DNA from 2 places in the Enterobacter sp. fkY84-1 genome. Region 1 is predicted to be linked to the other one. Evidence: predicted binding sites of a transcription regulator. Region 1 holds the regulator's gene; the other holds the start of a gene.
The links. The regulator Fur, encoded in region 1, represses iron uptake genes when iron is present. The targets are predictions, from matches to a motif close to ATAATAATGAGAACNACTATCAA.
Positions count from the first base shown of each region.

Region 2: efeU (iron uptake transporter permease EfeU) is a predicted target of Fur. The motif match lies at 4,018-4,040, and genes of this name have one in related genera.

Region 1 covers NZ_CP169393.1:1,278,123-1,284,045, forward strand. The annotation lists gene chiP (chitoporin ChiP) at 1-1,066, shown strand, start outside; gene chiQ (ChiQ/YbfN family lipoprotein) at 1,114-1,440, shown strand; gene fur (ferric iron uptake transcriptional regulator) at 1,532-1,978, opposite strand; gene fldA (flavodoxin FldA) at 2,270-2,800, opposite strand; gene ybfE (LexA regulated protein) at 2,956-3,243, opposite strand; gene ybfF (esterase) at 3,372-4,145, opposite strand; gene seqA (replication initiation negative regulator SeqA) at 4,329-4,877, shown strand; gene pgm (phosphoglucomutase (alpha-D-glucose-1,6-bisphosphate-dependent)) at 4,902-5,923, shown strand, end outside.
Region 2 covers NZ_CP169393.1:1,673,706-1,679,628, reverse strand. The annotation lists gene phoH (phosphate starvation-inducible protein PhoH) at 1-171, opposite strand, end outside; gene efeB (iron uptake transporter deferrochelatase/peroxidase subunit) at 672-1,955, opposite strand; gene efeO (iron uptake system protein EfeO) at 1,961-3,088, opposite strand; gene efeU (iron uptake transporter permease EfeU) at 3,129-3,962, opposite strand; gene ACEPLT_RS07845 (NupC/NupG family nucleoside CNT transporter) at 4,214-5,398, shown strand; gene ACEPLT_RS07840 (DUF3574 domain-containing protein) at 5,469-5,888, opposite strand.

The sequences.
Region 1 (5,923 bases):
CTTCTCCTCCAGCAACAAAGCCTATGATGAAGACTGGTCCGGGGATAAGAGCGGTATCAGCCTCTACAAAGCCGCAGCGAAATTTAAATACGGCCCGGTCTGGGCGCGTGGGGGCTATATTCAGCCAACCGGCCAGACGCTGTTAGCCCCACACTGGAGCTTTATGCCGGGTACCTATCAGGGTGCAGAAGCCGGGGCTAACTTTGACTACGGTGACGCAGGTGCGCTGAGCTTCTCCTATATGTGGACCAACGAGTACAAAGCACCGTGGCACATTGAAATGGACAAGTTCTACCAGAACGATAAGAAAACCAAAGTCGATTACCTCCACTCGCTGGGTGCGAAATACGACTTCAAAAACGATCTGGTTCTCGAAGCGGCATTCGGCCAGGCGCAAGGGTATATCGATCAATACTTTGCCAAGGCCAGCTATAAGTTTGATATTGCGGGTAGCCCGCTGAGTACCAGCTACCAGTTCTACGGTACGCGCGACAAAGTCAGTAACGGTGGCGTCAATGATATCTACGACGGCACCGCGTGGCTGCAGGCGTTAACCTTCGGCTACAAGGTCGGTCAGGTTGATTTGCGTCTGGAAGGCACATGGGTGAAAGCGGAAGGGCAGCAGGGCTACTTCCTGCAGCGTATGACCCCGACCTATGCTTCCTCCAACGGTCGTCTTGATATCTGGTGGGATAACCGCTCCGATTTCAACGCCGACGGTGAGAAGGCGGTCTTCTTCGGCGCCATGTATGATCTGAAAAACTGGAACCTGCCGGGCTGGGCGGTGGGCGCTTCTTATGCTTACGCCTGGGATGCAAAACCAGCCGACATGGCAACACCGGATGCTTACTACGATCCAAACTATCGCCTGAAAGAGTCTTCCTACAGCCTGGATGCTATCTATACCCTGCAGGATGGCCGCGCGAAAGGCACGATGTTCAAACTGCACTTCACCCAGTACGACAACCACTCCGATATCCCGAGCTACGCGGGCGGTTACGGCAACATCTTCCAGGATGAACGTGACGTGAAATTCATGGTTATCGCACCGTTCACCATCTTCTGATGAATCGTCCGGCGGGTTAGATCCCGCCGGACCGGAGACTGCAAATGATGAAAAAAATCGTAATCGTCGCGCTGTTGGCATCGGGGCTGGTGGCGTGTGCCCAGACTCAGGCACCGAAAGAGGACTCCCGTCTCAAGGAGGCCTACAGCGCCTGCATTAATACTGCGGAAGGTTCGCCGGAGAAGATTGAAGCCTGCCAGAGCGTGCTGAACGTGCTGAAGAAAGAGAAAGCGCACGAGCAGTTCGCGACGCAGGAGAATGTCCGCGTGATGGATTACCAGGCCTGTATCCAGGCACGTAAAACCGGTAACGATCAGGAAGTGGCGAAGCGTTGCGATAAGATCTGGAACGAGATACGCAATAATAATAAATAAGTTGCTTTACGCCCGGTGGCACTGTGCCACCGGGCTTTTTTCTGGCAAAAAAAAGCCAACCTTACGGCTGGCTCAGAGTATGAACACTCACTTATTTTGCGTCATGCGCATGTTCATTTTCGCGGCAATCGCCTTCAGCGCAGTGACCATAAAGGTACAGGCTGTGGTTGGTCAGACGGATGCCGTGACGCGCGGCGATTTCACGCTGGCGCGCTTCGATAGAGTCATCGCTAAATTCAATGACCTTGCCACAGTCGAGGCAGATCAGGTGATCGTGGTGCTGCTGCTGGGTCAGTTCGAAGACAGATTTACCACCTTCGAAATTATGACGGGTGACAATGCCCGCGTCATCAAACTGGTTCAGCACGCGATAGACGGTAGCCAGCCCAATCTCTTCACCCATGTCGATAAGACGTTTATAAAGGTCTTCCGCACTGACATGGTGATTGTCTGGACCCTGAAGCACTTCGAGGATTTTTAACCGAGGAAGCGTAACTTTCAGGCCAGCCTTCTTTAATGCGGTATTGTTGTCAGTCATGCGGAATCTGTCCTGTTGCTAAACGATTCACTTCTGTAGGAAGTGACAGAAAATGCACCCGGGATAATGCGTCTCATTATAGAACTGCCATGGCTAAATGAAAACTGCAAGTCTCAGGCAAAATATGCTTATAAAAATGGGGTATCACCAACAAACTTGCTCGGTGGAAAACCACATTTTATCAGGGAGACATTGTACAGGTCTGGGCGAAAAAGTTAAAAGATTGTAGCAATTAATTTAATCGGTTTGACCTGGTGCGCGGGCGCAACCGCCGTTGCGCCGCGATAAAAATCAGGCGTTGAGAATATCGTCCAGGTGCAGTTCTTCACGGATCTGCTTAACCCATTTCTCGACGCGCTCTGCAGTCAGTTCTGGCTGACGGTCTTCGTCGATGGCCAGACCCACGAAATGATCGTCATCGGCCAGGCCTTTGGACGCTTCGAAGTGGTAACCGGCGGTTGGCCAGTGGCCGACGATTACAGCGCCATTCGGCTCAATGATGTCGCGGATGGTACCCAGCGCGTCACAGAAGTACTCGGCGTAGTCTTCCTGGTCGCCACAGCCAAACAGGGCAACCAGCTTACCGTTGAAGTCCACTTCTTCCAGCGTCGGGAAGAAATCATCCCAGTCGCACTGGGCTTCGCCGTAGTACCAGGTCGGAATACCCAGCAGCAGAATGTCATAGCCTTCGAGATCTTCTTTGCTGCTCTTGGCGATGTCATGCACATCAGCAACGTCTTTACCGAGCTGTTTTTGAATGTTTTTCGCGATATTTTCGGTATTGCCGGTATCACTGCCAAAGAAAATGCCGATGATTGCCATGAGTAAAATAACCTCTTGAAACTTAATAGTATGGTGGCGCAATTCGGCCACGGATAAGGGCAATAATAGCAGAACTGGCAACCCTGCGGAAACAGCTATCGCGCAGGACTGCACTCTGTGCTACATGAAAAGGGTAATTAAGGGAATTTTCAGACTTATGCCTGGCTGCGCAGCATCTCAAGCTGGGCGATCAACATCTCTTCAATGAGCTCGCTGCGGCTAATATTTCGCGCGTCGGCCAGCTCGTTAAGCGCATCGACCGCGTCGGCGTTGAGCTTCAGTTCGACACGCTTAAGCCCACGATTTTTATCGCGTTTAAGCTGATTGCGTTTATTGATACGCAGCTGTTCATCGCGCGAAAGCGGATTCGTCTTCGGTCGTCCCGGGCGACGCTCATTCGCGAACAGATCTAGTGTCGTACGGTCCGTTTGTTCTTTGGCCATGATTCTGAGACTTCGGGGGAAACACGCCGCCCTGCTAATGCCCGGGCGATAAGCGCGCCATCATACATCACCAAAAACGGCGCGCCAACGACTGGAAGCCCGCAGCCTTCCAGTCGCTCTCTTTTTAATCAATTTGCAGTATCAGCAAGATAGCGGCGAATGGCGCGCAGCACGGCGTCAGGTTTTTCCGCATGCACCCAGTGTCCGGCTCCGGCAATGACGTGGGCACGAGCCTGCGGGAATTGCGCCAGTATGGCGTCGCGGTACGCGTCGGTAACGTAAGGGGAATTGCCGCCGCGAATAAAGAGGGTAGGGTGTGGCCAGGCGGGTACGGTTTGCCAGCCCACAATATTGTTGTACTGGTTCCAGAGCACCGGCACGTTAAAACGCCATTGCCCGTCAACAAACGACTTCAGCAGGAACTGGACGACGCCTTCTTCATCAAGATGCTCACGCATGACGGCAGCCGCCTGCTGACGCGTCGCGGCACCCGCTTCGGTGACCGCATTGATAGCGGCAAAAATTTCGTCGTGACGGCGGACGTCGTAATCCACGGGCGCAACATCAATCACCACCAGGCCGTTAATACGCTCCGGGGCCAGCGCCGTCAGGGCCATCACCGCTTTACCGCCCATTGAATGCCCGATGAGGGTCACCTTTTGCAAGTCGTTGGCATCCAGCGTATCCCGCAGATCCTGCGCCATCGCGGCGTAGGTCATCTCGTCGGAACGGCCGGAAAGACCGTGATTGCGCATATCGACCTGAAGAATATCGTGGTCGGTAACCAGATCGCGCGCCAGCACGCCCAGGTTATCCAGGCTGCCAAAAAGCCCGTGAACCAGTACGATGGGAGAATTATTGTTCGGCGATTGTGCAGTTTGCGCTCGGGTATTCAATTTCATGGCAAAGTTCTTTTTTTACGTATGTCAGGTTAGGGTATCATGTTGTCCATTCTGCCGCCCGGCTGCAAGGTTCCAGTTTAATCTGACTTTTGCCGCCAACCTGGTTTGACGCTATCCGCTGTTGGGATTTGACCTTATAATCCCAATGACTTGTATTCAGATAAGATATCGCACTGGATTAAGATGAAAACAATCGAAGTTGATGACGAACTCTATCAGTATATTGCCAGCCAGACGCGGCATATCGGGGAGAGCGCGTCCGACATTTTACGGCGCATGCTTAAAATTTCCGCCGCTTCACAGCCTGCTACCCCAGTCACCAAAGATGTCGTGTCTCAGCCAAGCGTTGTTGCACAAGCAAAACCTGCCGTGACACCGGCTAAAGATAAAGTGCGCGCGATGCGCGAGCTGCTGCTCTCCGATGAATATGCGGAGCAAAAAAAGGCGGTTAACCGCTTTATGCTGGTGCTGTCTACACTTTATTCACTGGATAACAAAGCGTTTGCTGAAGCGACCGAGTCGCTGCACGGCCGTACTCGCGTCTACTTCGCGGGCGACGAGCAGACGTTGCTGCAAAATGGCAATCAAACCAAACCCAAACATGTTCCTGGCACCCCATACTGGGTGATCACCAATACCAATACGGGCCGCAAGTGCAGCATGATTGAACATATCATGCAGTCCATGCAGTTCCCGGCGGAATTGATTGAGAAGGTTTGCGGTACAATTTAACCCTTGCATCAGAAGGACCCGGTAATGGCAAATCACAGCCGTGCAGGCCAACCTGCACAACAAAGCGATTTGATTAACGTCGCTCAGCTGACCGCGCAGTATTACGTGCTGAAGCCGGTCGTGGGCAACGCAGAACACGCAGTGAAGTTTGGTACATCTGGTCACCGCGGCAGCGCGGCGCGCCACAGCTTTAACGAACCGCACATTCTGGCCATTGCTCAGGCCATTGCGGAAGAGCGCGCTAAAAATGGCGTTACCGGTCCTTGCTACGTGGGGAAAGATACCCATGCCCTGTCTGAACCGGCCTTTATCTCCGTGCTGGAAGTTCTGACAGCGAACGGCGTTGATGTGATTGTTCAGGAGAACAACGGCTTCACCCCAACGCCTGCGGTCTCTAACGCCATCCTGGTACACAACAAAAAGGGTGGCGCGCTGGCTGACGGTATCGTGATCACGCCATCCCACAACCCGCCGGAAGACGGCGGCATCAAATACAACCCGCCTAACGGTGGCCCGGCAGACACCAATGTCACCAAAGTGGTGGAAGATCGTGCGAACGCCCTGCTGGCTGACGGTCTGAAAGGCGTGAAGCGCATCTCTCTGGATGCGGCCATGGCGTCCGGCCACGTAAAAGAGCAGGATCTGGTTCAGCCGTTCGTGGAAGGGCTGGCGGAGATCGTCGATATGGCGGCCATCCAGAAAGCCGGCCTGAAGCTAGGTGTGGATCCGCTGGGCGGCTCCGGTATTGAATACTGGAAACGTATTGCCGAGCACTACAAGCTGGATCTGACCATCGTGAACGATCACGTCGATCAGACCTTCCGTTTTATGCACCTGGACAAAGACGGCGCGATCCGTATGGACTGCTCCTCCGAGTGCGCGATGGCGGGCCTGCTGGCGCTGCGTGATAAATTCGATCTGGCGTTTGCGAACGACCCGGATTACGACCGTCACGGTATCGTCACTCCTGCCGGGCTGATGAACCCGAACCACTATCTGGCCGTTGCGATCAACTACCTGTTCCAGCACCGTCCGCAGTGGGGCAA
Region 2 (5,923 bases), 400 kb from region 1:
AATTGGAGAATTATCACGGCTGTCACGGGCCATGCCAATTGCTTCTACGCCACTCATCTGCACAAGCGAGGTGACCGATTCTTCTTCACGCTGTTTATGGCTACGTGAATCCCGTCTCAGCACACGTTTTGCTTCGCGACGAGCTTTGATCACTGCTTTTTGTCTTCCCATGGATAGCACCTTGAGTTGTTGGTATTCATCACACGCGCCAGCGTCGGCACGATTATGCGCACGAACATCAGAGGGTTGGCTTCCTTGTAAGCCATTGCTTGCACTATCGGATGACGATACGGAACAGCTACGCGCACCGTTCTGCACGTCGGTCGAATCAGATTCTTGAGGAAGGGGGGTAAATTTAGTGGTGAGGAAATCGCTGCCGGAGTCTGAGCCTCCGCGCCGGGTGCTGCGGTTGTTATGTTTACCTTGTCCAGTACAGGACGCAACCATTCGCGATCTCCATAGTGATTCAGCATCACTGCCGGGAACTACCGCTGTCTTATCTTAAGTACATCAGGAGTTATCATAAATGCAACATTTATTTTACCTGAATGCAACTTTTAGGACTGTCCCTACAGTTGAAATCAGTCTCATATAGAAATATTACAGAAATATAACAGCAGGATAGTCATATGAAAAAATAATGTCCCCGCGAACGGTTGCGGGGACAATTATCAGGCTTCAATAAGACCCTGCGCGAGATACGCGTTGCTGTCGCGCACGCCTGGCAGGGCAAAGAAATAGCCGCCGCCGATAGGTTTAATGTACTCTTCCAGCGCTTCGCCGTTTAAGCGCTTCTGTACCGTCAGGAACCCCTTCTCGAGATCGTGCTGATAGCAGACGAACAGCAGCCCCATATCGAGCTGACCGGAATTGGTCACGCCGAGCGAATAGCTGTATCCCCGACGCATCATCAGACTGGACTGCGTCTCTTTGGTACGCGGATTGGCCAGACGAATATGGCTGTCCAGCGCAATCACGTCGCCATTCGGATCGCGGGCGTAGTCAGGCACATCATGCTCGTTCTTCATGCCGAGCGGTGCCCCGCTTTGCTTATCGCGACCGAAGATCGTCTGCTGCTCTTTGAGCGGCGTACGGTCCCAGAACTCCACGTGGAACTGAATAATGCGCACCGCCTGATAGCTACCGCCCACCGACCATGCCGGTTCGCCCTGATCGGCAGTGACCCACACCACCTCCTTCATGAGCGCACTATCATGGCTGTCCGGGTTGGCCGTGCCGTCCTTGAAGCCCAGCAGGTTCACCGGGGTCTCTTTCCCTTTGCTGCGGGCGGCGTGGTCAGAGATAAACCCTTCCCGCTTCCAGCGCACGCTCAGCAGATCCGGCGTGTGCTTAATGATGTCGCGCAGGGCGTGGATTACCGTGTCCTGCGTATTGGCGCAAATCTGCAGAAGCAGATCGCCGTGGCAGAGGGCGGCGTCCAGGGAATCATTCGGGAAGCGCGCCATTTTTTGCAGCGCCTTCGGCTTTTGTTTTGCCAGCCCGTAGCGCGCGTCAAACAGCGATTCACCCAGCGAAACGGTAATGGTCAGGTTATCCGGGGCGATGAAAGGCCCCAGAATGCCGGAGTCCATTGGCGGCAGACGCGGGTTCGGCGTATCGGGCGCCGGTCCACCGGCGGTCAGAAACGCGATGCGCGTCGTCAGCAGGCGGAACAGACGTTCCAGATCGGCTTTATCGCTGGCCAGCGAATCAAATGCCACCAGCATCATCGACGCCTGCTGCGGCGTCAGAATGCCCGCCTGATGCTCGCCATAAAACGGCTGCGTCTCCATGCGGGCGTTGGGTGACAGCGTGCCGGGCGCGCTTTGCGGTTTCGCCGCGTGCGCCACCGGACACCCGCCAGCCAGAGCAAGCGCGCCTCCCAGCGCCCCTACCCCTTTTAACAGCCGACGACGGGAAGGCTCTGCCACGTCACTCTCGTTGTGCTTATCCATCGTGCTTAGTCCAGACCCAGTACGCCACGCAGCAGGGAGAGATCTTCCGCCAGGGCGGTAATCGGGCCTTTCAGCGCGTTACGGTCGGCATCGGTCAGCTTATCGTAGGTCTCAAACCCGTCTTTGGTGCGGTACTTCGCCAGAATGGTGTCGACCTTTTTGAAGTTGGCGTCCACTTTCGCCAGCAGTTCGCCGTTCTCTTTCTGCAGCTGAGGACGCAGCAGGTTAACAATTTTCTGCGCGCCGTCGACGTTAGCCTGGAAGTCCCACAGGTCGGTATGGCTGTAGCGATCTTCTTCGCCGCTGATTTTGCTCGCGGCCACTTCTTCAATCAGACCGGCCGCACCGCCCACCACTTTAGACGGCGGGAAGGCCAGCTCGCTGATGCGCTTTTGCAGCTCCAGCACGTCGCTGTTCAGCTGCTCAGCGTATTTCTCCATCCCTTTGGTGGTGTTGTCGCCAAACAGGGCTTTCTCCAGACGGTGGAAACCGGTGAATTTCGGATCGGCGGCCTTCTGCTCGAAATCATCTTCACGGGCATCGATGCTGCCATCAAGGTCAGAGAACAGCTCGGCGATCGGCTCGATGCGCTCGTAGTGCTGACGGGTTGGCGCATAGAGGGATTTCGCTTTTTCGATATCCCCGGCCTTCACCGCATCGGTAAAGGCTTTGGTTGCCGTCGCCAGCTCCGCCGTCTCTTTCGTGACGTACGCCTTATACGCGGTAATTGCATCGCCCAGGCTCAGCACCGCAGCACCTTTCGCCGCATCGGCCGTCGCTTCACCTTTGACGATGAGCTTCCCTTTCGGGTTGGTCAGCAGGCCGCAGGTCATCTCATACTCGCCCGGCTGCAGGTTGGCGGTCATCTTCTGGCTGAAGCCAGGGGCGATATTTTCACGCTCTTCCACCACCAGAACGCCTTTCAGGATCTCCCACTCCAGCGCCTTCTGGCTGTGGTTCTGAATAATAAACTGGGTTTTACCGCTGTTCACCGTGAGGGTCATCGGCTCACACTGCTTGTCGTTGACGGTGACCTTAACCTGTGGAACATCCGCGCCCCAGGCGGAGAATGCAGAAGCGAACAGCGCGGCAATGCCTGCGCATAACGCACTACGACGGAACTGAATTGCCATGACTCTTCCCTTTAAAAGTATGTTGTCACTAAATCAAAAATTACGGCGCAACGCGCGACGCCTGCGTGCCGGTACGCGGCGGCATGGCGAACAGCACCAGCGCCGGAACCAGATAAATGAAGTACATCGCCACCTCGCTGACGCTCGGCGTTTCCTGATAGCCGAAGATACCTTCGAGCAGGGTGCCGGTCAGAGAGTGCGTGGAGAGAACGTTGCTGAGGTCAAACGCCACGTTCTGGAAATGGTTCCACAGGCCCGCTTCATGGAAGGCGCGAATCGCCCCTGCCGCCAGACCCGCCGCCACCAGCAGAATAAACAGGCTGGTCCACTTGAAGAAGGCGCCCAGGTTAAGGCGGATACCGCCCCAGTACAGCAGGAAGCCGAGCACCACGGCCGTGGCGAGGCCCAGCACGGCCCCCAGCGGCGGCCAGATCCCCACATCCTGCTGAAACGCCGCCAGCAGGAAGAAAACAGACTCCAGCCCTTCACGCGCGACGGCGAAAAAGACCATCATAATGAGCGCCCAGCCGTGGTTGTTCCCCTTCTGCAGCGCGTTATCCACCGCCTGCTCCAGCTGCACCTTCACGTTACGCGAGACTTTACGCATCCAGAACACCATCCAGGTGAGGATCACCACCGCAATCACGGCGACGATACCTTCAAACAGCTCCTGCTCTTTCTGCGGGAACTCGCCGGTGGTTTCGTTAATGAGAATGCCCAGGCCCAGGCAGAGCGCCGCGGCAAGGAATACCCCGACCCACATGACGCCAATCCAGCGCCCGCGCTGGGTTCGCTTCAGATAACTGGCGATGAGGCTCACGATAAGGGCGGCTTCGAGCCCTTCACGTAACATAATGAGAAATGGAACAAACATGCCGACACCTTAAATGTTTATCGCGGTCAACTGATGCAAAGAAAGGTAAATTCTTGTGATAGTGATTATCATTACGACGGAAAGAAAAACAAGCGAAATGTGCGGTGTTTTGATGACGAGTTGTAAACGCAAAGCCTGATAATAGTGACGTACGTAACGTTCAGGTTTATAAGTTATAACGAAAATGCCCATTTACGCTGATTCAGGGCTGTGGCTAAATATCCGCCTCACAACCTAACTGAAAATAAACCATGTTTAAAATTGTCCATTTCCTGCTGGCGCTGGTGATTATTCTTGCGCTCGCCTGGCTTACGAGTTTTGACCGCCGGAAAATTCGGGTTCGTTTTGTTTTACAGCTGATTGTTATTGAAATTGCGCTGGCGTTCTTTTTCCTGCACGCCGAAAGCGGGTTATTCCTGATTAAATACGTCTCAGGATTTTTTGAGTCACTGCTCAAATTTGCTGGCGAAGGCACCAATTTCGTCTTTGGCGGTATGGGTGAAAAAGGGCTGGCGTTCATTTTCCTCGGCGTGCTTTGTCCGATTATTTTTATTTCCGCACTGATCGGTATTCTTCAGCACTGGCGGATCCTGCCAATTTTTATTCGGGTAATCGGTACGCTGCTGTCAAAACTGAACGGTATGGGCAAGCTGGAATCCTTTAACGCGGTGAGCTCGCTGATCCTCGGCCAATCGGAAAACTTCATTGCCTACAAAGGCGTGCTGGGCGATCTCTCCTCGCGTCGTCTGTTCACCATGGCGGCCACGGCCATGTCGACGGTCTCCCTGTCGATTGTCGGGGCGTATATGACCATGCTCGACGCCAAATATGTCGTCGCGGCGCTGATTCTCAACATGTTCAGCACCTTTATTATTCTCTCGGTCATCAACCCGGCGCGCCCGGAAGCGGAACCGGATGTTAAGCTCGAAAAACTGCATGAATCCCAGAGCTTCTTCGAGATGCTCGGCGAGTATATTCTGGCCGGTTTTAAAGTAGCGATGATTATTCTGGCGATGCTGATTGGCTTTATCGCGCTTATTAGCGCCGTTAATGCCCTCTTCTCCAGCGTATTTGGCATGAGCTTCCAGCAGATCCTGGGCTATGTATTTTATCCCCTGGCGTGGCTGGTAGGGATTCCGCTGAGCGATGCCTTAAACGCGGGCAGCATTATGGCGACCAAGCTGGTGGCGAATGAATTTGTGGCGATGATTGAGCTGCAGAAAATAGCGCACCAGATGTCCCCGCGCGGGCTGGGGATTTTATCCGTCTTCCTCGTCTCGTTCGCGAACTTTGCCTCCATCGGCATCGTGGCCGGGGCGATTAAGGGCCTGAACGAGCAGCAGGGTAACGTGGTATCGCGTTTCGGGCTGCGTCTGGTGTACGGCGCGACGCTGGTGAGTTTGCTGTCGGCGAGCTTTGCGGGGTTGGTGCTCTGATGCAATGCCGGGTGGCGCGCAGCAATCCCGGCCTACAAAACAACAACGGCGGGAATTCCCGCCGTTTTCCTTAAAACTGCACGCACACCGGCTGATCGACACGCATCACCGACTCCTGCGCGAAGCGGGACTTATAAATCCCGCGTAACGCTTCGATGTTCTTCTCGCTCTGCGCATCTTTACCGTGGATAAGCATCAGCGCCTTGCTCGGCTCGCGCGCCACTTTTCCGTCGTTCCCCAGCCACTGCCCGCGGGCATCAAACACCGTTAAGCCATCGCGAAAGCGCGGCGTCACGTCCTGGTCAACAAACTGCTGCCACTCGTTGGGGGTAATCTGCGCCCCGGCAGGACGGTTTAAGCCGAAATAGAGCGTGGTTTGCTGCATCTGGCTATCCGCTTTGCAGGTCTCCACCGCTGCGTGTTGCGATGGCGCGTTGCATCCCGCCAGCGTCAATAATGCCGCCGCCATTAACCCTGTTTTGATTGTCATGCTTCGCTATCCTCATTGTTATAAGCACAGGGATA